3 regions of the Microbacterium sp. SA156 genome follow, and region 1 is predicted to be linked to each of the others. Evidence: predicted binding sites of a transcription regulator. Region 1 holds the regulator's gene; each other region holds the start of a gene.
What was found. The regulator HspR, encoded in region 1, represses chaperone genes until heat shock. The targets are predictions, from matches to a motif close to AAGTTGAGTCNNNNNGACTCAACTT.
Positions count from the first base shown of each region.

Region 2: the regulator HspR is predicted to act here: its motif matches at 1,398-1,422, upstream of ACOWU6_RS00665 (ATP-dependent Clp protease ATP-binding subunit).
Region 3: the regulator HspR is predicted to act here: its motif matches at 6,852-6,876, upstream of ACOWU6_RS04185 (Hsp20/alpha crystallin family protein).

Region 1 covers NZ_JBAKGU010000004.1:62,794-73,113, reverse strand. The annotation lists gene ACOWU6_RS05165 (TetR/AcrR family transcriptional regulator) at 1-170, shown strand, start outside; gene ACOWU6_RS05160 (aldehyde dehydrogenase) at 229-1,587, opposite strand; gene ACOWU6_RS05155 (LysR family transcriptional regulator) at 1,627-2,568, opposite strand; gene ACOWU6_RS05150 (DUF1852 domain-containing protein) at 2,689-3,681, shown strand; gene ACOWU6_RS05145 (methionine synthase) at 3,699-4,739, shown strand; gene ACOWU6_RS05140 (flavin reductase family protein) at 4,726-5,304, shown strand; gene ACOWU6_RS05135 (heat shock protein transcriptional repressor HspR) at 5,326-5,763, opposite strand; gene ACOWU6_RS05130 (DnaJ C-terminal domain-containing protein) at 5,809-6,789, opposite strand; gene ACOWU6_RS05125 (nucleotide exchange factor GrpE) at 6,867-7,487, opposite strand; gene dnaK (molecular chaperone DnaK) at 7,487-9,346, opposite strand; gene ACOWU6_RS05115 (alpha/beta hydrolase family protein) at 9,680-10,320, opposite strand, start outside.
Region 2 covers NZ_JBAKGU010000001.1:152,731-163,050, forward strand. The annotation lists gene ACOWU6_RS00650 (EI24 domain-containing protein) at 1-558, opposite strand, end outside; gene ACOWU6_RS00655 (helix-turn-helix domain-containing protein) at 593-802, opposite strand; gene ACOWU6_RS00660 (DUF2975 domain-containing protein) at 803-1,288, opposite strand; gene ACOWU6_RS00665 (ATP-dependent Clp protease ATP-binding subunit) at 1,469-3,994, shown strand; gene ACOWU6_RS00670 (3-deoxy-7-phosphoheptulonate synthase) at 4,218-5,294, shown strand; gene ACOWU6_RS00675 (nucleoside hydrolase) at 5,304-6,251, shown strand; gene ACOWU6_RS00680 (ABC transporter permease) at 6,531-7,532, shown strand; gene ACOWU6_RS00685 (carbohydrate ABC transporter permease) at 7,543-8,508, shown strand; gene ACOWU6_RS00690 (ABC transporter substrate-binding protein) at 8,537-10,300, shown strand.
Region 3 covers NZ_JBAKGU010000003.1:128,344-138,663, forward strand. The annotation lists gene ACOWU6_RS04155 (GlxA family transcriptional regulator) at 1-861, opposite strand, end outside; gene ACOWU6_RS04160 (hypothetical protein) at 946-1,098, shown strand; gene ACOWU6_RS04165 (glycosyltransferase) at 1,100-2,317, opposite strand; gene ACOWU6_RS04170 (glycosyltransferase) at 2,322-3,506, opposite strand; gene ACOWU6_RS04175 (CCA tRNA nucleotidyltransferase) at 3,612-5,039, opposite strand; gene ACOWU6_RS04180 (DUF7059 domain-containing protein) at 5,215-6,738, opposite strand; gene ACOWU6_RS04185 (Hsp20/alpha crystallin family protein) at 6,920-7,357, shown strand; gene galK (galactokinase) at 7,430-8,626, opposite strand; gene galT (galactose-1-phosphate uridylyltransferase) at 8,623-9,768, opposite strand; gene ACOWU6_RS04200 (LacI family DNA-binding transcriptional regulator) at 9,858-10,320, shown strand, end outside.

The sequences.
Region 1 (10,320 bases):
ACGACGCCCTGGCTCGCGCCGTCTTCGCGGCACTGGACGGTCTCGTGCTCCAGTACGTCGGCGGCGCGATCACCCGCGAACAGGTGGACGCATCCGTCAGCGCCCTCTGGCGTCTTGCTGCTGCATCAGGGACGAAGGAGACGTCGGCGCGGCACGCGCCGCGCCTCTGACCGGGACCACGCAGACTCCAAGACCCCGGCGTGCGCGACCAAGGGCTGCCGGCCGAGATCAGAGCGGGTAGGCGCCGGGGAGGGTGTCGACGGTGATCCAGCGCAGATCGGTGAACTCCGCGATGCCGGCCTCGCCGCCGAAGCGGCCGTAGCCTGAGTCGCCGACGCCGCCGAAGGGCATGTGGGCCTCGTCGTGCACGGTGGCGCCGTTGATGTGGCACATCCCGGCGTGAAGCCGCTGCGCCACGGCGAAGGCGGTCGCGATGTCGCGCGTGAACACGGAGGAGCTGAGCCCGTACGCCGTGTCGTTGGCGATGCGCACGGCATCGTCGAGGTCGCGAGCCCGGATGACGGAGACGACGGGGCCGAAGCTCTCCTCGCCGTAGACCCGCATGTCCGCGGTGACGCCATCGAGCACCGTGGCGGGCATGAGGCGCCCGTCGCCGACACCGCCTGCCGCGACGGTCGCGCCGCGCTCGGCCGCATCCTCGACGAGGCCCCGAACGTGATCCGCGGCTTTGTCCGACACGAGCGCTCCCAGCGGATGGTCGCCAGCGCGAGGATCGCCGGCCGTGAGCGCCGCCGCCGCGGCGGCGAAGCGGGACACGAACTCGTCGGCGACCGCGTCGACCACGATGATGCGCTCCGTCGACATGCAGATCTGGCCCTGGTTCATGAACGCGCCGAAGCGGGCGGCTGTGACCGCCTCGTCGATGTCGGCGTCCTCCAGCACGATGAACGGCGCCTTGCCGCCGAGCTCCAGCAGGGCCGGCTTCAGGTTCGCCGCGGCGCGCTGCGCGATGACGCGCCCCACAGCCGTCGATCCGGTGAAGTTGACCCGCCGGACGGCCGGCTCGTCGATCAGCGCTCCGACGACCTCGGCGGCCTCAGCCGGGTCGTTCGTCACGAGCATGAGGATGCCCTCTGGCGCCCCGGAGCGGCGGAACGCCTCGACGATGAGCCCGTGCGTGCGGGGGCAGAGCTCGGAGGCCTTCAGCACCACGGTGTTGCCGCACGCGAGCGGGGTCGCGATCGCCCGTACCCCAAGGATGACAGGCGCGTTCCAGGGAGCGATGCCGAGCACGACCCCCGCGGGCACCCGCAGCGACATCGCGAGCGCCCCCGGCTTGTCGGAGGGAATGGTCCGCCCCTGCACGGCTGTGGTCAGGGCTGCCGCCTCCCGCAGCATGTCTGCCGCCAGCCCGATGTTGAACTGAGCCCACCCGAGCGTGGCGCCGAGCTCATCCTGCATGGCGTCGATGATCTCCGGCGCCATCGCGACGAGCTCGTCGGCAGCGGCGGACAGCACGGCCCGGCGTGCGCCGGGCCCCTGCGCCGACCACAGCGGGAACGCGGCGGCTGCGTCAGCGACAGCCTGGCGGGCGTCGGCGATCGAGGATTCGGATGCGGTCGTCATGTGGAGAATCCTCCCGCACGGAGCCGCCGGAGTCGATGGCTATCCCAGCACCTCCACACCGAACCCGGCGACGACCGCGCGCACCTCGTCGAGGTAGCGCTGCGCCTGCTCCGTCAGCGGGATCGCGGCGTGGTCGATCCACCCGATCTCGATGCGCTCGTCGACGTCGAGCGGGATGGCGACGATCTCCGGATCGAGCTCGTCGCTGATGATGCCGGTCGAGATCGTGTACCCGCCGAGGCCGATCATGAGGTTGAAGATCGTCGCCCGATCGGAGACCCGGATCTCGCGCCTGCTCGACATGGTGGAGAGGATCTCCTCGGCGAAGTAGAAGGAGTTGTCCGCCCCCTGGTCAAAGGTGAGTCGCGGCAGATCCTCGAGGTCGGCGAGGGTCGCGCGCTTCCGGGAGGCGAGCGGGTTGCGCCGCGAGATGAAGATGTGCGGCTCAGCGAGGAACAGCGGATGGAACGCGAGCCCCGAGTCCCGGAGCAGCTTGTCGATCACCTTCCGGTTGAAGTCGTTCCGGTAGAGGATGCCGATCTCGCTGCGGAGCGTGCGGACATCCTCGATGATGTCGCCCGTCCGGGTCTCCCGCAGGGAGAACTCGTACTCGGCCGCCCCGCTCGCCTGGACCATCCGCACGAACGCGTCGACCGCGAACGAGTAGTGCTGCGCCGAGATGCCGAGCAGACGCCGCGACGGGGGCCGGTCGAGGTAGCGCTGCTCGAGGAGCTCCACCTGCTCGACGACCTGCCTCGCATAGCCGAGGAACTCCGCCCCGTCGAGGGTGAGCGTCACGCCGCGTGCCGAGCGCACGAGGAGCGTGCGCCCCACGCGCGCCTCGAGCTCCTTCATCGCCGCCGACATCGTCGGCTGCGCGACGTAGAGCAGGTCAGCGGCACCCGAGATCGAGCCCTCGGCTGCGACCTCGATGAAGTAGCGGAGCTGCTGCAGCGTGAGACCGCTCGTTCCCTGTGCCATAGCCACAGACTATATGGAGGGATAGCGTCGTCTTCTTACCCGATATCGCCCGGATCCCGGCACGATGGAGGCTCCGACGACCGAGGATCGACCCGACCCTCATCACCCCTGGATTGGCCCATGGCGAGCGCATTCGAGTTCAGCATCACGACCACCCCCTTCGACGAGGACTACACGCCGTCGGAGAGCTCCCGGATCACGACCAACTTCGCCAACCTCGCGCGCGGCGAGCGCCGTCAGGAGAACCTCCGCAGCACCCTGACGATGATCGACCGGCGGTTCAACGACCTCGCGCACTGGGACAACCCGACCCGCGACCGCTACACCCTCGAACTCGAGATCGTCTCCGTGCAGCTGCGCACATCGGCGGATGACGAGGCTCAGCCGTTCCCGCTGCTGGAGGTCCTCGACACGCGGATCATCGACCGGCACACGGGCGCCCGCCACCACGGGATCGTCGGCAACAACTTCTCGTCCTACATCCGCGACTACGACTTCAGCGTCGTCCTGCCCGCGGCGAAGGATGGCACGGGCGCGCCCGCGCTCCCCCGCGACTTCGGCGTCCTGCATGGCAGGCTCTTCCAGCACTTCCTCGACTCGGATGTCTACCGGCAGCGCTTCCCGCAGGCGCCCGTCATCTGCATCAGCGTCTCGACGAGCAAGACCTACCACCAGACCGGCAACAGCCACCCCGTCCTCGGCGTCGAGTACCAGCAGGACGAGCACTCTCTGACCGACGAGTACTTCGGCAAGATGGGGCTCCGGGTGCGCTACTTCATGCCGCGCGGAAGCGTCGCGCCGCTCGCGTTCTACTTCCGCGGCGACCTGCTGAACGACTACTCGAACCTGCAGCTCATCAGCACGATCAGCACGATGGAGACGTTCCAGAAGATCTACCGCCCCGAGATCTACAACGCGAACTCGGCCGCCGCCGCCGTCTACCGCCCGAGCCTGGGCGCGCAGGACTTCTCGCGGACGCAGATCTCCTACGACCGCGAGGAGCGCAGCCAGCTCGCCGTCACGCAGGGGAAGTACGCGCAGGAGCACTTCATCGAGCCGAACCGCGAGCTGCTGGAGCAGTGGACCGCCGGCGACCCCGTTCTCGTCGCATGACCCCCGGAGGACCATCCATGACCCCCGCGCTCCTGCCGACCTCGATCGTCGGCAGCCTTCCCAAGCCGTCGTGGCTCGCCGAGCCGGAGACGCTCTGGTCCCCCTGGAAGCTCGAGGGCGCCGCGCTGACCGAGGGCAAGCAGGATGCGATGCGCATCGCCGTCCAGGAGCAGACGCGCCGCGGCATCGACATCATCGGCGACGGTGAGCAGACGCGCCAGCACTTCGTGACGACGTTCATCGAGCACCTCGACGGCGTCGACTTCGCGCAGCGCAGAACCGTGCGCATCCGCGACCGCTACGACGCGAGCGTTCCCACGGTCGTCGGCGCGGTGCACCGCGAGCGCCCCGTCTTCGTCGACGACGCGGCGTTCCTCCGCGCGAGCACGGACCGCCCGATCAAGTGGACGCTGCCGGGTCCGATGACGATGGTCGACACGCTCTACGACGCCCACTACCGCAGCCGCGAGAAGCTGGCGTGGGAGTTCGCGACCATCCTCAACCAGGAGGCCAGGGAGCTCGAGGCCGCGGGCGTCGACATCATCCAGTTCGACGAGCCCGCCTTCAACGTCTTCCTCGACGAGGTCAAGGACTGGGGCGTCGCCGCCCTCGAGCGCGCGTGCGAGGGGCTGCGCGCCGAGACCGCCGTGCACATCTGCTACGGCTACGGGATCAAGGCGAACACCGACTGGAAGGCGACGCTCGGCTCGCAGTGGCGCCACTACGAGGAGTCGTTCCCGCTTCTGCAGCGGTCGGCCGTCGACATCGTCTCGCTCGAGTGCCACCACTCCCGCGTCCCGCTCGAGCTCGTCGAGCTCGTCCGCGGCAAGAAGGTCATGCTCGGCGCGATCGACGTCGCGGATGAGACGGTCGAGACCCCCGAGGAGGTCGCCGACACCCTCCGCCGTGCGCTCGCCTATGTCGACGCGGACAAGCTCGTGCCCAGCACGAACTGCGGCATGGCGCCGTTCCCCCGGGAGGTCGCGCTGCGCAAGCTCAGCGCGCTCAGCGCGGGCGCGGCCATCCTGCGCGAGGAGCTGGCCGATGCGCGCGTCTGAGGCGTCGCCCGCCGACGCACCCGCCGAGACCCCGCGTCACGGCTTCGCGCCGTCGCTGTCGCCCGACGACTTCAAGTCCCTCTTCCGGGGGCACCCCGGGGGCGTCACCGTCATCACGGCGGATGCCGGTGACGGGCCCGTCGCCCTGACGGCGACCTCGGTCGCGTCGGTGAGCGCCGAGCCCCCGCTCCTGGTGTTCTCGATCTCGGCGCTGTCGTCGGCGTCGGACGTCCTCTCGCGCGCCGAGACGGTCGTCGTGCACTTCCTCGACGCGCACGATCTGGAGGTGGCGAAGCTCGGCGCCGCGAGCGGTGTCGACCGCTTCGCCCAGGAGCACTCGTGGACGCGCCTCGCCACGGGCGAGCCCGTGTACGAGGGCGTGCGCGCGTGGGTGCGCTGCGCCGTCATCGACCGGATGGATGCGGGCACGTCGACGGTCGTCGCGGCCCACGCACTGCAGTCGCACATCGAGCGCGACGTCCACCCGGGCGACGCCGGCGACGCGCTGGTCTATCACAACCGCACGTGGCACCGCCTCGGCGAGCACTCGCGCATCGAGCCCTGACGGGCGCGCACGCCTGCGGCGTCAGTCGGTGGGACGCCAGAGCACCACGTCGGTCTGCCGGCGCACGCGGGTGCCCGCGCGCAGCGTCACGACTGCGCCGTTCGCGCTCGTCGCGAACACGCGCGCGCCCGGACGCTGCTCGCGCTCGGCGCGCAGCTCGCGCTCGAGCTCCCGGACACGGCCGCGCAGCTCCTGCACCTCGTTCTCCATGTGCAGGATGCGCTCGATGACGGCGAGGCGCACGCCCTCGGACGACAGCCGCGCGACCTCGCGCAGCTGCTCGATGTCGCGCAGCGAGTAGCGCCGCGATCCGCCGCGCGTGCGCCCGGGGACGACGAGGCCCATGCGGTCGTACTGCCGCAGGGTCTGCGGGTGCATGGCGGCGAGCTCGGCAGCCGCCGCGATGGGGAAGATCGGCGCATCGGGGTCGATGTCGGCCGGGTCGACCGGGATCGGCATGGTGCTCACCTCCTGAAGGTGTCGGGGGCGGATGGCGGCAGCGGGCTACTGCTTCGCCTTCGCCATCATCTCAGCGCGGGGGTTCTCCTTCGGCTCGGCCTCGCGGTAGGCGAGAAGCGCCTCGCGCGCGGCGTCGTCGAGATGCGACGGCACAGCCACCTGCACCTCGGCGAGGAGATCGCCCGTGCCCTTGCTGGACGCGATGCCGCGTCCCTTGACGCGGAGCACGCGGCCGGAGGGCGTGCCGGGGGCGACACGCAGCTTCACGGGGTCGCCACCGAGCGTCGGAACCTCGATGGTCGCGCCGAACACCGCCTCGGTGAACGTGATCGGAACGGTCACGCGGACGTTCAGGCCGTCGCGCGTGAAGACGGGGTGCGATCGGACGGCGACCTCGACGACGATGTCGCCGCTCTCGCCTCCGTCCGGCGAGGGACGCCCGCGCCCGCGCAGGCGGATCTTCTGGCCATCCGCGACGCCCGCGGGGATCTTGACCTTGAACGGCTTGCCGTCCTCGCCCTGGAGCGTGATGGTCTCGCCCTTGGCGGCCGTGGTGAAGTCGATCGTCGTGCGCGCACGCACGTCGGCGCCGCGCTGGGGGCCGCCGAAGCCGCGGTACCCGCCCGTCGACTGCCCGAAGCGGCCGGAGCCGAAGCCTCCGCCCCCGCCGGAGAACATCGAGAAGATGTCGTCGAAGTCGCCCGGGGACGCCGTGCGCTGCTGCGTGAACCGGCTGAAGACGTCGTCGAACCCGCCGCCGGCGCCGCCGGGCGCGGTGAACCGCGCACCCGACCCCATCGCGCGCAGCTCGTCGTACTCCTTGCGCTGCTCGGGGTCGGAGAGCACCGAGTACGCCTCGCTGATCTCCTTGAACCGCGACTCGGCGGCCGCGTCGCCCGGGTTCGAGTCGGGGTGGTACCTGCGCGCGAGCTTGCGGTAGGTCTTCTTCAGATCCGCGTCGCTCACGTTCTTGTCGACGCCGAGGATCTTGTAGAAGTCCTTGTCGAACCAGTCCTGACTGGCCATCTGCACCTTCTTCTTGCGAATGCTCTACGCGTGATCCGGAAAGCGGTCGGCCCCGCCGCAGCGGGGCCGACCGGGAGTCATTCCGCCGGGACGGCGACGACGACCTTGGCGGGGCGCAGCTCGACGTCGCCCAGCAGGTAGCCGACCTCGACGACCTCGAGGATCGTGCTCTCCGTCGTGCCGGGGACCGGCTGCTGGAAGATCGCCTCGTGACGCTGCGGGTCGAACGTCTCGCCGGTCGCGCCGAACGCGACGACGCCCAGGCGCTCGGCGACGCCGCGCACCTTGGCCGCGACGGCCGAGAACGGGCTGCCCTCGGCGAGGTCGCCGTGCTTCTCGGCCCGGTCGAGGTCGTCGAGCACGGGGAGGAGGCCCTTCACGGCCTCGCCCCTGGCGCGGGAGATCTCGATCTCGCGCTGCTCCTCGGTGCGGCGACGGTAGTTCGCGTACTCCGCCTGGAGGCGCTTGAGGTCGTGCAGGAGCTGCGTCTCGTAGTCGCTCTTCTCCGCCTCCGCCGCCTCGTCGGTCTGCTCGGCGCCGAGGATGTCGTCGACCGTCAGGCCGTCGCCCTCCTCCGCGGTCTCAGCCGGCTGCGCCGCGGGGTCGGAAGCGGCGGCTTCCGACCCCTCGGCGTCCGGCTGGACCTCGTCGCCGTCGGGCTGCTCGCCCTGGGGCTCCTCGAAGTCCTTGTCCGTCATCAGCTCTTCTTCTCGTCCTCGTCGTCCACGACCTCGGCGTCGATGACGTCCTCATCCGCCGAGCTCTGCTCGCCGGCCGGGGCGTCCTGCGGCGCCTGCTCCTGCGCGGCCTGAGCCTGCTGGTAGATCGCCTCGCCGAGCTTGGTCTGGCTCTCGTTGAGCTTCTCGAACGCGGCCTTCACGGCGTCGTCGTCCTCGCCCGCGAGCGCGGTCTTGAGCGCGTCGACGTCGGCCTTGACCGAGTCCTTCACGTCGGCGGGGAGCTTGTCGTCGTTCTCCGAGATGAGCTTCTCGATCGAGTACGCGAGCGTCTCGGCCTGGTTGCGGACATCCGCGGCCTCGCGGCGCTTCTTGTCCTCGGCCGCGTGCTCCTCGGCGTCGCGGACCATCCGCTCGATGTCCTCCTTCGAGAGCGACGAGCCGCCCGTGATGGTCATCGACTGCTCCTTGCCCGTGCCCTTGTCCTTGGCGGACACGTGCACGATGCCATTCGCGTCGATGTCGAACGTGACTTCGACCTGCGGCACGCCGCGGGGCGCCGGCGCGATGCCGGTGAGCTCGAAGGTGCCGAGCGGCTTGTTGTCGCGGGTGAACTCGCGCTCGCCCTGGAAGACCTGGATGGCCACCGACGGCTGGTTGTCGTCTGCGGTCGTGAAAGTCTCGCTGCGCTTGGTCGGGATGGCCGTGTTGCGCTCGATGAGCTTGGTCATCACGCCGCCCTTGGTCTCGATGCCGAGGCTCAGCGGGGTGACGTCGATGAGGAGGACGTCCTTGCGCTCGCCCTTCAGCACGCCAGCCTGGATGGCGGCGCCGACGGCGACGACCTCGTCCGGGTTGACGCCCTTGTTGGGCTCCTGGTTCGTCTCGCTCTTCACGAGCTCGCTGACCGCGGGCATGCGGGTCGAGCCGCCGACGAGCACGACGTGCGCGATGTCGGAGACCTTGATGCCCGCCTCGCGGATGACGTCCTGGAACGGCTTCTTCGTGCGCTCGAGGAGGTCCTTCGTGAGGTCCTCGAACTTCGCGCGCGAGATCGTCTCGGACAGCGACACGGGGCCGTTCTCCGTGAGCGACAGGTACGGCAGGTTGACGCTCGTCGACGTCGAGCTCGAGAGCTCCTTCTTCGCCTGCTCGGCGGCCTCCTTGAGGCGCTGCAGGGCGATCTTGTCGTTCGAGACGTCGACGCCCGTGGAGTCCTTGAACTGCTTGATGAGGTAGTCGACGAGGCGCTGGTCCCAGTCGTCGCCGCCGAGGCGGTTGTCACCCGCCGTGGCACGCACCTGGATGGTCGAGAAGTCGTCGTCCTTGCCCACCTCGAGCAGCGAGACGTCGAAGGTTCCGCCGCCGAGGTCGAAGACGAGGATGAGCTCGTCCTCCTTGCCCTTGTCGAGGCCGTACGCGAGGGCGGCGGCCGTGGGCTCGTTGATGATGCGCAGGACGTTGAGGCCCGCGATCTCGCCGGCCTCCTTCGTGGCCTGGCGCTCGGCGTCGTTGAAGTACGCGGGCACGGTGATGACGGCGTCGGTCACCGTGTCGCCCAGGTACTGCTCGGCGTCGCGCTTCAGCTTCTGGAGGATGCGCGCCGAGATCTCCTGCGGCGTGTACGACTTGTCGTCCACCTTGAACGTCCAGTCGGTGCCCATGTGGCGCTTGACCGACGCGAGGGTGCGGTCGACGTTGGTGACGGCCTGGCGCTTCGCGGTCTCGCCGACGAGCACCTCGCCATCCTTGGTGAACGCGACGACCGACGGGGTCGTGCGGAAGCCCTCGGCGTTGGCGATGACCTTCGGCTCGCCGCCCTCGAGGACCGAGACGACCGAGTTGGTCGTCCCGAGGTCGATACCCACAGCACGTGCCATGTTGCTTCTCCTTCTGTCGCTGCCTGAAGTCTGCGCGCGATCTTGAGTCGCGCTGACTCAAGCATACGGCGACGAGCGGTCGAAGTCAAGAAACTTGATACACCCCGACTCAACTTCACCCCGCGCCCTCGAGACTAGCGCCGGTCATCGAGACCGGTGTAGCGGGCGTCCGAGACTAGCGCCGGTCGTCGAGACCGGTGTCGGGAACACAGGTCTCGACGCCGGACACTAGTCTCAGCGGGAGAACGGGCGGCAGAACGGGCGGCGGAACGGGCGGCACGGGCGGCGGGGCCGGGCGGCACGGGCGGCACGGGGCGGCGGGGCCGGCGCCGGTCAGAAGGGGCAGGTGGAGCGGGCGTCGCTCAGGGTGATGCCCACCGCAGGGCCCGGGCACACGAAGGGGCTGTAGCGCGGGTCGTCATCGACGAACAGCTTCAGCCAGGCGATCGACTGCGCCGCGATCGTCGTGTTCGACGTGTTGGGCGCGAAGTGCGACGCCCCGCGCAGCTCCAGATAGGCGCGCGGCAGATCGGCGGGCAGCCCCTCGTACAGCGGGATGGCGTGACGAGCGACGGGAGCGACCGTGTCGCGCTCCGCGCCGAACACCAGCGTCGGGGTCGACACCTCGGGGAACGTCTTGTCCGCGTCCCACGGGGTCATCGCGATCGCGGCCTGGAGCGACGGATCGTCCTTGGCCGCCTCGAAGGCCCCGCCGCCTCCCATCGAGTGCCCCATGACGGCGAGCCGGTTCGGGTCGACGATGTCGCGGACGTCGCTCGAGGAGACGAGGTAGTCCAGCGCGGCGAGGAGCTGGTCGCCCCGCTGGCCCGGCTGGTCATAGCGCCCGAGCGTGTCGATCGTGAAGACGACGAACCCCTGCGAGGCGATCCGCGGCCCGAGCCAGGCGATGCTCGACTGCGAGGCCGTGTACCCCGGCGAGATGGCCACGGCGCCGAACGCGACGCCCTGCTGAC
Region 2 (10,320 bases), on a different contig from region 1:
GCCTCGCGCAGACAGCGCACGCGCCGTGAGCTCGTCGGAGAGCACCCAGCCGGAGAGCGCGGCTCCGACGACGGCGGCGAGCGGTGCGCCGACCACGGGGACGAACCCGAGCGCGACGCTCGCGACGGCGATCGCGAGCCCGCGGGCGATGAGCGACGCGCTGTCTGCGACCGATCGCCAGAAGCCGTACGCGCTCTCGGGAACGGACCCCGTGCGCGCGGCCTCGACCGAGCGCCAGACCCGGTCGTAGAAGGGCTCGCCCACGAGCAGGGTGAGGGCGGTGAACGTCGTCACCGCCACCACGAGTCCGCCCGCGAGCACGGCGGCGCCGATGAGCACGCGCACGAGGATGGTCCAGATCGCGGCCCAGTCCTCCGCCCAGGGGGTGAGGCCCTCGGCGATCGCGGGAAGGAGCGCTCCGAGGGTGATGAGCGCGGCTGCCATCGCCGCGCCGACGATCGCGGCGGGGATGAGCGCGGCCGCCATCACGCGCGGATCTCGCCGCCACCAGCCGAACCCCTCCAGCAGCGTGCGCACGCCCGCCCAGAACTCGCTCATGCGTCCATGAAAGCAAACGCCGTGCGCCGCGGGCTCACTCCTCGGGCTCCCAGCGGAGCAGATCGCCCGGCTGGCACTCGAGCGCCTCGCACAGCGCGTCGAGCGTGGCGAAGCGGACGGCCTTGGCGCGTCCGTTCTTGAGCACGGCGAGGTTGGTGGGGGTGATGCCGATCCGCTCGGCGAGCGCGCCGACTGACATCTTCCGGCGGGCGAGCATGACGTCGATGTCCACGATGATCGGCACTCAGATCACCTCGCCGAGCTCGTCCCGCAGGGCCTGCGCCTCGTGCTCGCGCGCGATCGCCTGCCGCAGCAGCGCCTTCATGACGACGACGAGCAGCGCCATCCCCCCGAGGACGAGCGACGCACCGCAGACGAGGCCGACGAGACCCGGGGCCGCGCTGCCCGGGGCGAGGAGGATCGCGAGCGCGAAGGCGAGCAGGGCGGCCGCCGCGATCGCTCCGATGATGACGTCGACGTAGCGGAAGGACGACTCCGAGAAGATCGAGCCGCGCCGGACCCTGGTGAGGAGCTGCCACACGCACACCCCGAAGACCTGCATCGTCGCGACGCCGAGCCCGAGGATGACGACGAAGGCGACCCGCGACGCCGTCTCCACGCCCTCGAGGTCGACCCAGATCAGCGGGAGGAGGAACGCCTGCACGACGACCGACCCCGCAAGGGCGAGGGCGATGACGACGCGCAGGATGAGGATCGTCGCTCTGCTCACGGTCGCTCCGCTCGTTGAATCACAGCGGAAATCTATCGATAGTCGTTCGATAGTGCAAGTCGCTCGACAGATTCTCGCGGGCGGGAATAGCGCGCACGGGATCGCGTTGATCTTGATAGACTCCGACTCAAGTTCCATACTTGATAGGGAACGACGCAACTTTCAAGGAGATGCCGGGACATGCCCGAGAACAACTTCCCCCAGGATGGGCCGAGCTCGTTCGACGAGTTCCTCGCGCGCTATCTGCAGGGCGAGCGTGCTCGCGCGAGCCGCTCGATCGATCTCAGCCGCTTCCTCAGCTCGCGCACGCAGGAGCTCCTGCAGCGGGCGGGGCGCTACGCCCTCGGTCGCGGGCAGCTCGAGCTCGACGCGCTGCACGTCCTCCACGTGCTCGCCGGCGACGCGACCGTCGCCGACGCGATCTCGCGCGTCGGCGGAGACCCCGAGGCGATCGCACGGGAGGCCGAGGAGCGGCTTCCGCGCGAGGGTGCCTCGGCCCACGTCGACGCCGCCGCGGTGACGGCGGCCGTGCAGCGGGCGCTGTTCCACGCGTTCCAGGTGGCGCGCTCGTCTGGCTCGACCTATGTGGACCCCGAGCACCTCTTCTTCGCCCTCGTGCTCGCACAGGACACGCCCGCCGGGCAGATCCTCGCACGCTCGGGCGTGACCGCGGAGGCCCTCACCCAGGGCGCGCGCGAGAGCGTGGACCCGCAGGCCGCGCCCGAGCAGGGCGCAGGGCGGACCGCGGGCGGATCGATGCTCGAGAAGTACGGCACCGACCTCACGGCGCTCGCGCGGGACGGCGAGCTCGACCCGGTCATCGGCCGCGCCGACGAGATCGAGCAGACGATCGAGATCCTCTCGCGCCGAACGAAGAACAACCCCGTGCTCGTGGGCGAGGCCGGCGTCGGCAAGACCGCCGTCGTCGAGGGCCTCGCGACCGCCATCGTCGCGGGAGCCGTTCCGGAGCAGCTGCGGAACCGCCGGGTCGTCGCACTCGACCTCCCCGCGATGCTCGCGGGCACGCGCTACCGCGGCGACTTCGAGGAGCGCCTGACGAAGACGATGGAGGAGGTCGCCGCGCAGAAGGGCGAGCTCATCCTCTTCATCGACGAGATCCACACTCTCGTGGGCGCCGGCGGCGGGGGAGAGGGAGCCATGGACGCGGGCAACATCCTCAAGCCGCGTCTCGCTCGCGGAGACCTGCACCTCGTCGGCGCGACGACGCTCTCCGAGTACCGCAAGATCGAGAAGGACGCCGCGCTCGAGCGCCGCTTCCAGCCCGTGCGGGTCGGCGAGCCGTCGCCCGCGGACGCGATCGCGATCCTCGAGGGGCTCCGCCCGGCGTACGAGGAGCACCACCGTGTCACCTACACCGACGACGCGCTGCGGGCGGCCGTCGAGCTGAGCGACCGCTATCTGTCCGACCGCGTGCTGCCGGACAAGGCGATCGACCTCATCGACCAGGCCGGCGCCCGGGTGCGGCTGCGTCTGGGCGCTCCCGTCGACACGCAGGAGCTCGTCGCGCGTCTCGCCGAGCTCGAGGCGGAGAAGAACGCCGCGGTGTCGGCCGAGCACTACGAGGAGGCCTCCCGCATCCGCGACGAGATCGCGACCGTGCAGGCGCGCCTCGCCGACGCCACCTCGGCCGACGGAGCCGGGCGCGCGATCGTCGACGAGCCCGAGATCGCGGCCGTCATCAGCCGCGCCACCGGGATCCCCGTGAACCGCCTCACCGAGAGCGAGCGCGAGCGTCTCGCCGGTCTCGAGGAGGAGCTGCACGCCCGCGTGATCGGCCAGGACGATGCGGTGACGGCGGTCGCCAAGGCCGTCCGCCGCAGTCGCACGGGCATGGGCGACGCCCGCCGCCCGGTCGGGTCGTTCCTCTTCCTCGGGCCGACCGGCGTCGGGAAGACCGAGCTGGCGAAGGCGCTCGCGGCGAGCCTGTTCGACGACGAGAGCGCCGTGGTGCGCTTCGACATGAGCGAGTTCGGCGAGCGGCACACCGTCTCGCGCCTCGTCGGGGCCCCTCCGGGATACGTCGGATACGACGAGGCCGGTCAGCTCACGGAGCGCGTGCGGCGCAACCCGTACTCGATCGTGCTCTTCGACGAGATCGAGAAGGCGCACCCCGACGTGTTCAACCTGCTCCTGCAGGTGCTCGACGACGGGCGGCTCACCGACGGGCAGGGGCGCACCGTCGACTTCCGCAACACGGTCGTCGTGATGACCTCGAACCTCGGCTCGGAGTTCCTGACCTCGCGCTCGGGCGCGATCGGCTTCTCGGCCGCGGGGCGCGAGTTCGACGAGAAGGATCTGCGCGACCGCGTGATGGGGCGGCTGCGCGAGTCGATGCGCCCCGAGTTCCTCAACCGCATCGACGAGATCGTGCTCTTCCGCAAGCTCGACGAGCAGCAGCTCGCGCAGATCGTGCACCTGCTGCTGGGGGCGACCCGCGCGCGGCTGGGCGCGCGCGATATCGCCCTCGAGGCGACCGATGCCGCGGTGGCGTGGCTCGCCCGCAACGGCTACGAGCCCGAGTTCGGCGCTCGACCGCTGCGCCGTCTCATCCAGCGCGAGGTGGACGACCGCATCGCGGATCTGCTCGTGACGGGGGAGCTCGCGGACGGCGGCTCGGTCACGGTCGATGCGATCGACGACGGTCTCGTCGTCCGTGCGGAGCGGATGGCTCCGGCAGCCGCGTGAGAGATCGGAGGGCGGACGGGGCGACCCGCCCGCCCTCCGTGCACTAGAGTGGCGGCATGACAACCCGTTGGTATGCGTATGACGAGTCGGCTCCGGAGGGGCCGTCGCGGATGTAGCGTGCCGACACCTCCAGAGCCGACAGGGCAGAGCGATCGCTCTGCCCTTCGCCGTATCGGCGGGCTCTGCGCAAGAGGGTCCGCCCCGACCAGGGACAGGACCTGCCATGGACACCATCGAGGCCGCATCCGACATCCACGTCGCCTCGTTCACGACCCTCCCGAGCCCCGCTGAGATCGCCGCAGAGCTGCCCGGCGCCGACAGCGCCCCCTTCGTCGGCGCCGCGCGCGAGGCCGTCCGCTCGGTGATGACCGGAGACGATCCCCGCCTGCTCGTCGTCGTGGGCCCGTGCTCGATCCACGACCCGGCCGCGGGGCTCGACTACGCCGCACGGCTCGCGGAGGAGGCCCGGCGCCACGACGAGGATCTCCTCGTCGTCATGCGGACCTACTTCGAGAAGCCCCGCACGACGGTCGGCTGGAAGGGCCTCATCAACGATCCGCACCTCGACGGAAGCCATGACATCGCGACCGGACTGCGTCTCGCCCGACGCTTCCTCCGCGACGTCACGGCGCTCGGTCTGCCCTGCGCGACCGAGTTCCTCGAGCCGATCAGCCCGCAGTACATCGCCGACCTCGTGACGTGGGGAGCGATCGGCGCGCGCACGACCGAGAGTCAGATCCACCGACAGCTCGCCTCCGGCCTGTCCATGCCGATCGGGTTCAAGAACGGGATGGACGGCGGCATCCAGGTTGCGATCGACGCGGCCCGGGCGGCGGCCGCGCCGCAGGCGTTCCTCGGAATCGGCGCGGACGGCCGCGCGAGTCTCGTCGCGACGACCGGCAACCCCGACACCTCGGTGATCCTGCGCGGAGGGGCGGACGGCCCGAACCACGGCCCCGAGCACGTGCAGGCCGCGGCCTCGCGCCTCGCAGCTGCCGGCCTCGCGCCGCGTCTCGTCGTCGACGCGAGCCACGGGAACAGCGGGAAGGACCACGTGCGGCAGTTCGCGGTGGCCGGCGAGATCGCCGAGCAGGTCGCCGCGGGCGGCGCGATCGCGGGTGTCATGCTCGAGAGCAATCTCGTCGCGGGCGCGCAGCCGCTGGATGTCGCCCGCGGACCCGCCGGGCTCGTCTACGGTCAGAGCGTCACGGACGCATGCCTGTCCTGGGAGACCACGGTCGACGCGCTCGGCCTGCTGGCGGCAGCCGCGCGCGCGAGGCAGGGCGGACGCGCCGGGTAGGCTCGAGCGGTGACGACCAAGATCGTGCTCGACGTCGACACCGGCATCGACGACGCCCTGGCCATCCTCACGGCGTGCCGGGCGCCCGAGATCGAGCTGCTCGCGTGCACGGCGACCTGGGGCAACATCGATGTCGCGCAGGCCGCGCGGAACACCGCGTACGTGCTCGACATCGCGGGGCGCTCCGACGTCCCGGTTGCCGCGGGGGCCGCCGGTCCGTATGACGGCACGGCGCCGGAGTTCTCGACGACGGTCCACGGTGCCGATGGGCAGGGCGGCAGGGCGGACCTCGATTTCGCGCCGGTCCTCGCGCGCGAGAGCGCGGTCGATCTGCTGCTGCGGCTCAGCCGCGAGCACGCGCACGAGCTCGAGATCGTCGCGGTCGGGCCGCTCACGAACCTCGCGCTCGCCCTGGACGCGGATCCCGATCTTCCGTCCCGCGTGCGCGCCGTGACGATCATGGGCGGCGCGTCGTTCGTCCCCGGCAACGTCACCCCGGGGGCCGAGGCGAACATCTGGCACGATCCCGAGGCGGCCCAGCGCGTATTCGACGCCGCGTGGCCCGTCACGATGGTGGGCCTCGACGTCACGATGCGCACGCTCCTCACCGAGGAGCATCGCGCGCGCCTTGCCGCGGGCGGCCGCGCTGGGCGCTATGCGGCAGACATCCTCGACCACTACTTCGGGTACTACGCGCAGGTGACCGGCGAGCGCACCTCGGCGAACCACGACGCGCTCGCGGTCGCGGTCGGGTGCGGGCTCGTGTCGACCGTCGTCGCACCCGTCGTGCACGTCGAGGTCGACACGACGCACGGTCCGAGCCGCGGTCGCACGGTGGCCGATCTGCGCGGCATGTGGCGCGGATGGCCCGAGGTCGACGGCGCGCGCCATCGGGTCGTGCTCGAGGTCGAGCCGGGCTTCGAGGACCGGATGGTGGATCTCATCGCGAGCGCCTGACCGCGCTCCGCAGCCCGCCGCGACCTGCCACGGACGGGCTTCGCGGAGCGCTTCGACAACCGACGGTCGATCGAGCCAGGGCTGCGATGTCGCCTCGCGCCGTGAATCCCGCGTGATTCCGGGCTTGATCGCGCCTATCGTGTGCGCTCGCCACATTTCCCCTTGACGCCCGCGACGTCTCTGCGTAGCTTTATCGAAGCGATTCGACTGATCCTCGGAAGAGGGCACGTCGCGGGTCACACGAAGGAGTGAGATGAGCCGATGCAGAGGAGGCGCGCGATGAGCGTGCTCACGGAGGTCGGAAGCGCGGCTCCGGAGACCGCGTCTCTCGCCGCAGGTGCCGGCGCGCCGCGCGGGCGGTCGCGGGCGCGGCGGCGCGGTCGGCGCACGTCGTTCGGGATGTTCCTGTGCATCGTGCCGTTCATGGTGCTGATCTTCCTGTTCTCGTACTTCCCGCTGTACGGGTGGATCTACTCCCTGTACGACTACCGGCCGGCGCTCGGGCTCGCCGGGAGCGAGTTCGTCGGCCTGCAGTGGTTCGAGCTCATGTTCAACTCGCCCGCGCAGATCGCGCAGATCGGGCAGGTGCTCACCAACACGCTCGCGATGAGCTTCCTCGGGATCGCGACCTCGGTCCTCCCCGTCGCGTTCGCGATCTTCCTCAACGAGATCAAGGCGCCGTGGTTCCGCAACTCCGTGCAGACGCTCACGACCATGCCGAACTTCATCTCGTGGGTGCTCGTGTACATGATCGCGTTCTCCCTGTTCTCGAGCACGGGGCTCGTGAACGACGTCCTCGTCGACTCCGGCCTCATTACGGCGCCCATGAAGTTCCTCGACTCGGGCGGCGAGGGCGTCTGGATCACGATGACGCTCTGGAGTCTCTGGAAGGGACTCGGATGGGGCGCGATCATCTACCTCGCGGCCATCGCGGGCATCGACCCCTCCCTCTACGAGTCCGCCAAGCTCGACGGCGCCGGCCGCTTCCAGACGATGTGGCACATCACGGTGCCGCAGCTCATGCCGACCTACATCGTCCTGCTCATGCTCTCGATCGCGAACCTGCTCAACAACGGCATGGAGCAGTACTTCGTGTTCCAGAACGCCTTCAACAAGGAGCACATCGAGGTGCTCGACCTGTACGTCTACAACATCGGCCTGACCGGCAACAACCTGTCGATGGCGACCGCCGTCGGCATGCTCAAGAGCCTGATCTCCGTGGTCCTGCTCTTCACCGTCAACGCCATCGCCAAGCGCACGCGCGGCTCGTCGATCATCTGAGGCAGCGAACATGACCGTCACCGAGACATCCGCACTCGTCGCGCCCGGCCTCGCGCCCGATCGACGCGCGCCCCGCACCGGCAGCAGGTCGGCCGGCGACCTCGCGTTCCACATCCTGAACTACGCGATGTTCACGGTGCTCGCGATCCTCTGCGCGTACCCCTTCTACTACCTCATCATCAACTCGGTCAGTGCGAACGACGCCTCGGCTCTGGGCGATGTGCGGCTCTTCCCCGTCGGGTTCCACCTGGAGAACTACGCCGAGATCTTCCAGCTCAAGGGACTCGCGACCTCCGCGGCGGTCACCGTCGCGCGCACGGTCCTCGGCACGGCGGCGACCGTGCTCGCGTCGGCCTTCCTCGGCTTCATGTTCACACAGGAGCGGATGTGGGGCCGCAGCTTCTGGTACCGGTTCACGGTCGTGACGATGTACTTCAGCGCGGGACTCATCCCGGTCTTCATCATCGTCAAGGCGCTGGGGCTCACGAACAACTTCTGGGTCTACGTCCTGCCGTTCGTCGTCCAGCCGTTCAACATCATCCTCGTCAAGACCTACGTCGAGTCGATGCCGCGCTCGCTGCAGGAGGCGGCGGAGGTCGACGGCGCGAACATCCTGCAGGTGTTCTTCCGGGTCTACCTCCAGAACATGACCCCGATCCTCGCGACCGTCGCCATCTTCTCCGCCGTCGCCCAGTGGAACATGTTCCAGGACACCCTGATCTACATCACCGACCAGAGCCTGTACACGCTGCAATACCAGCTGTACATGTTCCTCAATCAGGCGTCGTCGCTCGCCCAGGCGGCGCAGAACGCGGGCGGCGACCTCAGCGCGATCGCGGGTGCCGCGACGACGCAGACGGCGACCTCGATCCGCATGACCATCTCGGTGATCGTCGTGCTCCCGATCATCTTCATCTACCCGCTCTTCCAGCGGTTCTTCGTCAAGGGCATCATGCTCGGCGCCGTCAAGGGCTGACGGCCGGGCTCAGAGGAAAGGACAGGCAATGAAGCTCACCAGACTGGCCGCGGGAGTCGCGGTCGGATCCCTCGCGGTCGCGTCGCTCGCGGGCTGCTCCCTCATCACGGGCGAGCAGCCGTCCGATGCGCAGGACTCGGGCAGCGGGAGCTTCCCCGAGGCCTGGGAGGAGACGATCACGATCGACGTCTTCGACGGCCTCGCGAACTACATGGGCGTGCAGAGCGGATGGTTCGCGAAGATCGTCAAGGACAAGTTCAACATGGAGCTCAACATCATCGCCCCCAACGTCGCGGGCGGAGGCGACACGCTCTACAACACCCGCGTCTCGGCGGGCGATCTCGGCGACCTCATCATCACGGACAAGGGGGAGAAGCTCGACGAGCTCATCGAGGGCGGGCTCGTGCTCGACGCGGGCGGGTACTACGACCGGATGGAGCACGCGCCCCGGTTCGACGCCGCGGTCGACAAGCTCAACGAGGGGAAGGACGGCGTCTACGCCTTCCCGACGAGCGTCTCCTCGATCCCTCCGACGGAGTCGTCGGAGGGGCTCGAGCCGACCTTCGGCCCCTACGTCCGGTGGGACTACTACGCGGAGCTCGGCTACCCCGAGGTGGGCACGCTCGAGGACCTCCTCCCGATCCTCGCCGACATGCAGGCCGCGCACCCGACCGCCGAGAACGGACAGCCCGTCTACGGGCTGTCCCTCTTCAAGGACTGGGACGGCAACTTCATGAACAACGCCAAGCAGCCGGCGACGTTCTACGGGTACGACGAGATGGGCTTCGCGCTGGCGAAGGCCGACGGGTCCGACTACCAGAGCATCATCGACGACGACTCCGCGTACGTGCGCTCGCTGCGCTTCTTCCACGAGGCCAACGAGCTCGGCCTGGTCGACCCCGAGTCGACCACGCAGAACTACGACACGATGTTCACGAAGTACCAGAACGGGCAGGTGCTGTTCTCGTTCTGGCCGTGGCTCGGCCAGTCGGCCTTCAACACGCCGGAGAACACCGCCGAGGGCAAGGGCTTCGGCATGGTGAACATGCAGGACCAGCAGATCTTCTCGTACGGCGCCGAGATCTACGGCGGCAAGCAGGTGCTCGCGATCGGCGCGGACGCCGAGGATCCGGAGCGCATCGCGGCCTTCATCGACTGGCTCTACTCGACAGAGGGCGCGTACGTGAACGGCAGCCAGACGGGCGCCGCCGCCGGACCGCAGGGCCTGACCTGGGAGGTCGGGGCGGACGGCGAGCCCGAGCTCACCGAGTTCGGCATGGAGGCGCTCCTGACCGGGGAGGCCGCTGTTCCGGAGGAATGGGGCGGCGGCACCTACCGAGACGGCGTGTCGGCGCTCAACGTCACGGTCGTGCTGCCCGCCGACGTCGACCCGGACACCGGCTTCCCGTACAGCTACACGTTCTGGCCGAGCTTCCAGGAGACCCAGTCGAACCCGTTCACCGAGGACTGGTCGGCGCACATGGACGGCGCGACCTCCACGATGGACTTCCTCGAGACGCACGACCAGATCCTCGTCGCCCCCGGCGGCGGGTACACGTCGCCTCCCGACACGTCGGAGATCGAGACGCTCCGCAACCAGATCAAGGCGCAGATCGTGCAGTACTCATGGCAGATGGTCTTCGCCCGCGACGACGCGGAGTTCGACGCCCTGCTCGACGACCTGCAGACCACGGTCGAGGGGCTCGGCTACGACAAGGTGCTCGCCTTCGACATGGAGAAGGCCGAGGCGCAGAACGACGCGCGCGTCGCGGTGGCCGAGCAGTTCGGCTGACCGTCTCGCACCGGAGGGGC
Region 3 (10,320 bases), on a different contig from region 1:
GCCGCAGTCGGCCGCGATGCGGTCGAGCCCCCAGTCCGTCCGCTCGAGCAGGCGCTGCGCCTGGATGACCCGCTGGCGCGCGAGCCATGCGGCCGGCGTCGTGCCGAAATCGGCCTTGAACCGCCGCGCGAACGTGCGCGGCGACATGTGCGCACGGTGCGCGAGCTCGTCGACGGGCAGCTCGCGGTGGAGGTTCTCGAGAGCCCAGTCGGCGACCGGCGCGAGCGACAAGCTCGCCTCCGCCGGCAGCGGGTTCAGGATGAACTGGGCCTGGCCGCCGTCGCGCTGCGGCGGGACGACCATCCGCCGCGCGATCTGGTTCGTGAGCTCGGCCCCGATCTCCTGTCGAAGGAGGTGCAGACAGGCATCGAGACCCGCCGCCGTGCCCGCGCTCGTGATGATGCGGCCCTCCTGCACGAAGAGGACGTCGGGGTCGACCTCGATGCGCGGGTACATGCGCCGCATCGTGTCGGCGTACATCCAGTGCGTCGTCGCCCTGCGCCCGTCGAGCACGCCCGAAGCCGCGACGACGAACGAGCCGCTGCAGACGGTGAGCACCCACGCTCCGCGTGCGACGGCGCGACGGATGACCTCGCACACGCGCTCGTCGACCGCGCCCCACGACGACCGGGGGATCGGGGTGACGACGACGAGGTCGGCCTCGTCGGCGAAGGACAGGTCGGCGTCGACCGTGATCGAGAACCCGAGGTTGGATGCCACGAGACCGGGTGTCGGGGAGACGAGACGGAAGTCGAAGCTCGGCACGCCGTCGGCGCTGCGGTCGAGGCCGAACGCCTCGCACGCCAGCCCGAACTCGAACGGGGCGAACCCCTCCTGGACGATGCACGCGACGGTCTTCATGAGCGCTCCGGTTGGCAGAAATGCGACGATCTGTGGCCATCCTGCCACTCGCGGCAGGAATCGCACAACCGTAGCGTTCCTGCCATGCTCGTCGTCGCCATCGTCACCGCCCTTGTGGTCGCCGCGGGAGCCGCCGTCGCCGCGGCGGTGCTCCCGGGCGGCGGCGCGCCCTCGGACGGATCCGAAGCCGACGCGGCGCGTGCGCACACGGTCGGCGTGAACCCCGTGCAGGGATGAGTCAGCGGCCGAGGACGCGCTCGTAGACCTCGACCATCGCCGCCGTGCGCGACGACTGCAGGAACTCGTAGGCGACGCGCTCGGTCGGGACGGGCGCGGTGCCGGCCGCGATGTCGTCGGCGGCGGTGCGGATGGCCGCGGCGAGCGCCGCGATCCGGCTCGGCTCGTCGTCGGGCGCGGGCACCCCCCAGATGCCGCCGTCGAACTCGCCCGCGATGTCGGGGTCGCTGATGATCGACGGCGTGCCGAGGGTCGCCGCCTCGAACGGGGTCATGCCCTGGGTCTCGAAGCCGATCGAGGTCTGGATGAGGGCGTCGGCGGCTGCGATGCGCGCGAGAGTCTGCTCGTAGGGGAGCCGGCCGGCGAACCGCACGCGGTCGCCGAGCCCCCGCTGCGCCACGAGTCGCCGCGCCTTCTCGAGCTCGAAGCCCCCGCCGATGACATCCAGCTCGGCGCGCACGCCGGCGTCGGCGAAGGCCTCGAGCGCGGGGAGGAGCCGCTTCTCGGGCGACATGCGCCCGAGCCACACGAAGCGCGGACGCCCGGGGGCACGGAGGATCGGGGCGGCCTGCAGCACGCGCGCGCGGACGTCGTCGTCGATGCCGTTCCACACGACGTCGACGGGCGCGAAGACCCCGTGCTCCTCGAGCCGCCGCGCGAAGTGGCGCGACGGCGCCGTCACCGCCGACGCACCGCGCGCGAGGCCGCGCAGGTACGCCCATCCGTCGTCGCCCGGTCCTGAGCCGGGCAGGGCACGTCGTCGCCACGCGTTGAGCGCCCGGAGGACGAGACCCGGGAAGGGCGCGGTCGCCTCGATGCCGACGTCGACCCGGTTGTGCATGGTGTGCACGACCGGAACCCGGAGCCGCCGCGCGAGGCGATGCCCCAGGAACGCGCCCCAGAAGTCGGCCTGGACGTGCACGAGGTCGGGCAGCGGCGTGCCCTGGGCGACCCGGCGGGTCAGCGCGCGGTCGATGAACGCGTCGGCCGAGGCACCCGGCCAGGCGAACGAGTACTCGCGGTCCCACGTGACGGGCACGGACGGCAGGTCGAGGTAGGCGGGGTCGTCGCGGTTCACGGGGTCGCGCGACCAGCGCCGGGGCGCGACGACGGTGACGACGTGACCCGCCCGCTCGAGGAAGCTGCGCTGCAGCCGCGTCGAGACCTGCGCCCCGCCCAGCGTCTCGACGTGCTGGTCGCCGAAGATGACGATGTGCACGGCGTCAGGCGGGGAGCGCTTCGCCCCGGTACAGCGCCTCGAACGTGTCGAGCGTGCGCGTGATGTCGTGGGCCTCGACCATCCGCAGGGATGCCCTCTGCATGCGCTCGCGCTCCTCGGGAGCCGCGGTGAGCACATCCGTCAGCCGCGCCGCGAGCGCGTCGACGTCGCCCGGCTCGAAGAGATAGCCGTTCTCGCCCTCGTGCACGAGGTGCGGGAGTGCGACCGCGTTCGCCGCCACGACGGGCAGACCGGACGCCATGGCCTCCATGGTGGCGATCGACTGCAGCTCGGCGATCGAGGCGATCGCGAACACCGAGGCGCGCGTGAGCGCGTCGCGCAGCACCTCGTCGGTCGTGTGGCCGAAGAACGTCACGCGGTCGGCGATCCCCAGCTCGTCGGCGAGCCGCTCGAGCAGCGGGCGCTGGTCGCCGTCGCCGACGAGGTCGAGCTTGACGTCGAGGGCGGGATCGAGACGCGCGATCGCGCGGAGGAGCACGTCCACGTGCTTCTCGGTCGTGATGCGCCCCACGAACACGACGCGGTTCTCCGTGCGGGGAGAGAGGTCGGCCGTGTACTGCGACTTGTCGATGCCGCAGCTGATGGGGATGACGCCGGCGATGTCGATCGTCGCCTCGAGGAAGTCGGCGGCCTTGCGCGTCGGGGTCGTGACCGCCGCGGTGAGGTCGAACGTGCGCTTGGCGTCGTCCCACGCGAGCTTGACGAGGAGGCGGTTGAGGGCGGGCGGCAGCTTCGTCGAGTCGACGATGTTCTCGGGCATCACGTGGTTCGTGGCGATCACGGGGATGCCGCGCTTGCGCGCCTCGCGGGCGAGGCCGCGGCCGATGACGATGTGCGACTGGATGTGCACGACGTCGGGCTTCACGGCGTCGAGGACCTGGCGCGCGTAGTGCTTCGAGCGCCACGGCCACACGAATCGGAGCCACTCGTGCCACCACAGGTGCACCGACGGCAGCCGGTGCAGGGTCATCGGCTGGCCCTCGATGACCTCGGTGCGCGGCGCCGTGCGCTTCCACGCCGTGTTCGGCGCGCTCACGTGCACGTCGTGTCCGCGCTGGACGAGACCCGCGGCGAGGCGCTCCGCGAACCGGGCCGCCCCGTTGATGTCGGGCGAGAACGTGTCGCACCCGAGCAGGATGGTCAGTCGGTCGGACGCGGAAGTGGTCACGGATGCCTCACAGTGCAGTTCGTGGCGGCGCCATGCGGCCTGGGGGAAGTCTTCCCGAGCCTATTGCACCAGTTTGGAGCTGACTGTGAGGCGTGCCGACGCGACTCAGCCCTGCTCGGCCCACCACGCGCGCAGCCGTCGCTCGGCCTCCTCGGGGCCCAGCGCGCCCTCATCCAGGCGCAGGTCGAGCAGGAACCGGTACGCCTGGCCGACCACCGGGCCCGGGCCCACGTCGAGGATCCGCTGGATCTCGTTCCCGTCGAGGTCGGGGCGGATGGCGTCGAGCTCCTCCTGCTCGCGGAGAGCCGCGATGCGCGCCTCGATGTCGTCGTACGCGTGCGCGAGACGCGCGGCCTTGCGGCGGTTGCGCGTCGTGACGTCGGCGCGGGTGAGGATGTGCAGGCGCTCGAGCTCGTCGCCCGCGTCGCGCACGTAGCGGCGCACAGCGGAATCCGTCCACGCCCCCTCGGCGTAGCCGAAGAAGCGCAGATGCAGCTCGATGAGCTTCGAGACCGAGCCGATCGTCTCGCCGTCGTAGCGCAGCGCCTGCAGCCGCTTCTTCGCCATCCGCGCGCCGACGAGGTCGTGGTGGTGGAACGAGACGGCTCCGCCGGGCTCGAGCTTGCGGGTGTGCGGCTTGCCGATGTCGTGCAGGAGGGCGGCGAGGCGCAGCTTCACATCGGGCTCGGCGTCCGGATGGCGCGCGCGCTCGTGCTCGATGGCCTGCGCGAGCACGGTGAGGGAGTGCTCGTAGACGTCCTTGTGGTGGTGGTGCTCGTCGACCTCGAGGCGCAGCGCGGGGATCTCGGGGAGGAACTGGTCGATGAGGCCCGTCTCGACGAGGACGCGCAGCCCGCGCACGGGGTCGTCGGTCTGGAGGAGGCGGGTCAGCTCGCCCTGGACGCGCTCGGGGCTCACGATCGCGAGCGTCTCGCGCAGGTCGGCGATCGCCGCGAGCGTGCCCTCCTCGATCGCGAAGCCGAGCTGCGCTGAGAAGCGGGCGGCGCGCAGCATGCGCAGCGGGTCGTCTCCGAAGCTGACCCGCGGATCGATCGGCGTGCGCAGGACGCCCGCGACGAGGTCCTCCACGCCGCCGGTCGGGTCGACGAGCCGCACGTCGGGGACGCGCAGGGCCATCGCGTTCACCGTGAAGTCGCGTCGCGTGAGGTCGGCCTCGAGGGTGTCGCCGAACTCGACGGTCGGCTTGCGCGTCTCGCCGTCGTAGCTGTCGGCCCGGTAGGTCGTGATCTCGACCTGCTCGCCCTGCACGCGCGCGCCGATCGTGCCGAACGCCCGGCCGATGTCCCACTGCGCGGAGGACACCGGCGTGACGATCCGCAGGATGTCGTCGGGGCGCGCGTCGGTCGTGAAGTCGAGGTCGTTCGTCGTCCGCCCGAGGAGGGCGTCGCGCACGGGTCCGCCGACGACCGCGAGGTCGTGGCCCGCATCGGCGAACGCCTGCGCGAGGGTCGCGACCACGGGCGACGCCGCGAGGTCGCCGAGGCGCGCGAGACCGGCGGCCATGTTGAGCATGGCTTCCAGGGTACCGGGCGGTTGCAGGGCGGCCCTCGAGACTAGCGTCCGTCGTCGAGACCAGCGCCCGGTGCACTGGTCTCGGCGACGAGCGCTAGTCTCACGGACCCGGGGGGCGGGGCGGGGGGCCCGGCGGCCCGGGGGCCGGGCGCGGCCCACGGGGCCGGGGGCGGGGTCAGGCGGGGGCGAGGAAGCCGTCGAGGACGAGCTCGCGGACGGCGGGCAGGAGCCCCGCACGCAGCGCGTCCTCGTCCGTCTCGAGCAGCTGCGCGAGCGCCGCGACGATCTGACCCAGGGCAAGCTCCCCGTCGCACGCGCCGACGAGCGCGGCGAGCGCCGGGTCGGCCTGCACGGACCGCCCGAAGCCGCCGCCCTGACGCAGCTCGATCACGCTGGGGTCCGCGGCGCCGGGCAGGTGGTGACGGGACTCGGTGACGTCGGGCGCCGCCCGCAGGTGCAGGGCGAGCAGCTCGGCGTCGGCGAGGGGCGCGATGCGGTCGTGCGCCGCGAGCACCGCCGCGAGGTGCGTTCCGAGCGCGCCCTCCGACGGGATCGCCTGCGTGACGCGCTCATAGCGCGCGAGCCGCGGCGCGCCATCCGCCCTCCTCAGGAGCACGTAGCCGAAGCCGATCGCCGTGACGCCTCGCTCCGAGAAGTCGTCGAGCCAGGCGTCGAGGAGTCGGTCGTGCTCGGGGCTGCCGGGGGCCGTGCCGCCGTCGCGGATCCACATCTCGGCGTAGGCGATCGGGTCGAGCTCCTCGCGCTCGATCACCCACGCCTCGAGAGCGACGTCGGACGCCTCGACCCAGGCGCGCATGCGGTCGAGCCCGGGCACGCCGTCCTTCGTCTCCCAGTTCGCGAGGAACTGCGCGGTTCCGCCCGGAGCGAGGTGGCGGCCGACGCCCGCGACGACCTGCTGCACGAGCGCATCGCCGACGAGCCCGCCGTCGCGGTACTCGTACGCGGGCACGCCCGTGACCCGCGGCGTGATGACGAACGGCGGATTCGACACGATGCGGTCGAACACCTCCCCGGCGACGGGGTCGAACAGCGACCCGGCCCGCGTCTCGATGCCCGTCGCGCCCGCGAGCGCCGCATTCAGCTCCGCGAAGCGGAGGGCGCGCCGGGAGATGTCCGTCGCGACGACCCGGTCGGCGAAGCGACGGGCGCGCAGGGCCTGGATGCCGCACCCCGTGCCGAGGTCGAGGACCGTCCGCACGGCAGTCGGAAGCTGCAGACCGGCCAGCGTGAGGGATGCTCCGCCCGCGCCGAGCACGTGATCCTCCGCGAGCGCGCCCCCGCCCAGGGCGATCTCGTCGAGATCGCTCGCGAGCAGCCACTCGCCCGGACCGCGGTCGTCGTGGAAGGACTGGGGGCGGATGACCGCGAGCGGCGCGACCACGTCGGCGTCGACCGCGGCGAGTCCGAGTGCGACGAGCCCGCTGGCGCCGACCCGGGGGAGCGCGGCGTCGACCGCAGCGAGCGGCTGCCCGACGCCGAAGACGAGCAGCCGCGCGAGGACGGCGAGCGCGTCGTCGCGCTCGCGGATGGCCCGGAGGGCGGGGGCGCGGAGCCCGCGCCCGATCGCGTCATCGGCCTCGACTCCCCACATCGCGCGCAGCGCCTCGGATCGGAACCGGGCGCCCGAGAGGTCGGCGGCGAGGTCGCGGCACAGGGCGGGATCGGGGTGCGGGCTCACCCGACCATTCAACCGCGCGCTCGTGTCATCCGCTTCCCCGCGCCGCTCCGAGCGAGCTCGAAGGGAGCTCACAGCGCACTTTTAGCACTCTCCCCCTGAGAGTGCTAATTTGAAACATGAGTCGATACGACTCAAGGTGATGTTGCGAACAGCGCCGAGCGAACAGAGGAGGACGATCACGATGGCGATGTTCTTCGATCCGTTCCGTGAGTTCGACCGGGTGGCCGAGCAGCTCTTCGACCGCCAGGGCCCCCGCCTCATGCCGATGGATCTCTACCGCGACGGAGACCACTACGTGCTGAGCGCCGACCTTCCCGGCATCGATCCCGGAAGCGTCGACATCGATGTCGACGGCCAGCTCCTGACCATCCGCGCGCAGCGGACGGGCCGCAGCGAAGAGGGCGTGAAGTGGATCACGCGCGAGCGGCCGACGGGCGCGTACATGCGTCAGCTGAACCTCGGCCAGGGCATCGATACCGAGCGCATCACGGCGACCTACGAGAACGGCGTGATGAGCGTGCTCATCCCGATCAGCGAGAAGGCGAAGCCGCGCAAGATCGAGGTGCAGCGCTCGGACGACAGCAGCCAGACGCTGACGGCCCCCGAGCTCACCTCCTGATCCCCCGGATCATCCGCGCGCAGAGGGAGAGGGGCAGATGCGATCGCATCTGCCCCTCTCCCTATGCGCTGGCTATGCGTCGCGACGCGCGCCCTCCGACGGCGTCACCGTGAAGGTGTGCGGCGCCCGGAAGCCGCGTTCCGCGAAGGCCGCACGGGCCGCCTCGGCGACGACGTCGACCCGATCGGCGTCCACGAGCGCGATCGCCGCGCCGCCGAAGCCGCCGCCGGTCATGCGCGCGCCGATCGCACCCGCCGCGAGCGCGGCCTCGACGGCGGTGTCGAGCTCGGGGACCGAGATCTCGAAGTCGTCCCGCATCGACGCGTGCGACGCGACGAGGAGGTCGCCGATGGCCCGCGGCCCGGCCGAGCGCAGCGTGGCGACGGTGTCCAGCACACGCTGGTTCTCCGTCACGATGTGCCGCACCCGGCGGAAGGTCACCTCGTCGAGCGTCTCCTCGGCGCGCGCGAGGTCGTCGACCGACAGGTCGCGCAGCGAGGGCACGCCCATGTCGGCCGCGCCCTTCTCGCACGAGGCCCGGCGCTCGCGATAGCCGCCCGTCGAGTGCGCGTGCGTGACCTGGGTGTCGATGACCAGCAGGGCGAGCCCCTCCCGGGCGAAGCCGAGGTCGACGGACTCCGTCGCGAGGGTCCGGCAGTCGAGGAAGGTCGCGGCGTCGGGCCGGCCGAGCGTCGACGACACCTGGTCCATGATGCCCGTCGGCGCGCCGACCGCCTCGTTCTCCGCCGTCCGCCCGATCTTCGCGATCGAGAGGCCGTCGAGCCCGAGCTCCCACAGATCGCTGAGTGCCGACGCCGTCGCCCCCTCGATCGCCGCCGACGAGGAGAGTCCCGCGCCGACCGGCACGTCCGATGCGAGGGCGATGTCGAGGCCGCCGACGTCCGACGCGCTGCGCCCGCTCGCCGCGAGGGCGGCCCAGGCGACGCCGAGGGGATAGGCGGCCCACTCGGGCACCGATCCGCTCTGCACGGCGTGACCCGCTGCGCCGTCGAAGGTGGCCGCGAGCGCGTCGATCGACAGCTCGAACGGGGCCCGGTCGAGGGTCGAGATGACCCGGATAATGCGGTCGCCTCGCATGCCGACCGCGGCATACGTGCGGTGCTCGATCGCGAACGGGAGCACGAAGCCCTCGTTGTAGTCGGTGTGCTCCCCGATGAGGTTGGCGCGCCCCGGCGCCGACCAGACGCCCACCGGCTCTCCGCCTGTGAGCGAGCGGAGCAGGTCGATCGCCTCGTGCTGCGCGGTCATGCCCCCACCGCCTCGCGCAGTCGCTCTGCGGTCTGCTCGGGCGGGACATCCCCGATCCACGCTCCCATGGCGGCCTCCGATCCGGCGAGGTACTTGAGCTTGTCGGCCGCGCGACGCGGCGAGGTGAGCTGCAGGTGCAGCCGCACCGTGTCCCTCGCGACGTCGACGGGCGCCTGATGCCACGCCGCGATGTACGGCGTGGGGGTGTCGTAGAGACGGTCGACGCCCTGCAGCAGACGCAGGTACACCGAGGCGAGCTCGTCGCGCTCGGCGTCCGTGAGAGCGGCAAAGTCGGGGGCGTGGCGCCGCGGCGCGAGGTGCACCTCGACGGGCCATCGCGCGGCGAACGGCACGTAGGCGATCCAGTGCTCGGCCTCGAGCACGACGCGGGGGCCCTGCTGCTCGAAGGCGATGATCCTCTCGAACAGATCGGCGCCCTCGCGCTCGATGGCCTGCAGCAGGAGCTTCGTGCGCGGCGTGATGTAGGGGTACGCGTAGATCTGGCCGTGGGGATGGTGCAGCGTCACGCCGATCTGCTCGCCCCGGTTCTCGAACGGGAAGACCTGGCGGATGCCCGGCAGGGCCGAGAGCGCGGCGGTGCGGTCTGCCCATGCCTCGATGACGGTCCGAGCCCGGGTCTCCGTCTGCGTGCCGAACGAGCCCTCGCGCTCGGGGCTGAAGCACACGACCTCGCAGCGGCCGACCGACGTGCGGCTGCGGCCGAGCCCCGGCGCGTCGAGGTCGTCGAGGCCGAGCGGCGGGTCGACGGCGGCGGGGGCGTCTCCCGTGGCGACGTCGAGTGCCGGGCCGAACGACGGCGACTTGTTCTCGAAGACCGCGACGTCGTAGAGGCTCGGCACCTCCGACGGGTTCGTCGGCGTCTGCGGGGCGAGCGGGTCGAGCTCGGCCGGCGGCAGGAACGCCCGGTTCTGGCGCGCGGCGGCGACCGAGATCCAGTCGCCCGTGAGCACGTCGCGACGCATCGTCGCCGTCTCGGGCCGCGGACCGAGCTCGCGCTCGTCGATGCGCCGCTCCTCGGGCAGCGTCGTGCCCGGGTCGTCGTAGTAGATGAGCTCGCGCCCGTCGGCGAGACGCGCGACGCGCTTGACCACGCCGGCGCCCAGCGTCGTCCCCGGTGCCACCATGGCTCCTCCGTTCCTGCGCGATGCCGCGCGTGTTGACGTCAACATGGATGGTAGTGCAAAGTGGGTCGCAGGAGAAGGGAGACCCCATGGCGCAGGTGTCGGCCGCCGACGTCGCCCGACTCGCCGGGGTCTCGGGCCAGACCGTCTCGCGCGTCGCCAACGGATCTCCTCGCGTCGACCCGGCGACCCGCGCGCGGGTCGAGGCGGCCATGGCCCAGCTCGGCTACCGGCCGAACCGCACCGCGCGCGCCCTGCGGACCGGCCGCACCCGCACGATCGGCGTCGTCGTGCGCACGCTGGCCTCGGTCGGCAACACCCGCATGCTCGAGGCCGTCACGCAGGCCGCGTCGGCCCGGGACCACGCCGTCCTCGTGGTGACGCTCTCGGAGGACGCCGAGCGCGCCGACACGGCGTTCGCGGCGCTCGCCGACCACGGCGTCGACGGCGCCGTCGTCCTCAACGAGGCGACACCGAGCATCCACGAGGCCGCGGAGCCCGGGTTCCCCGTCGTCGCGGTCGACGCCGACACGAGCGAGCGGTTCACCGTCA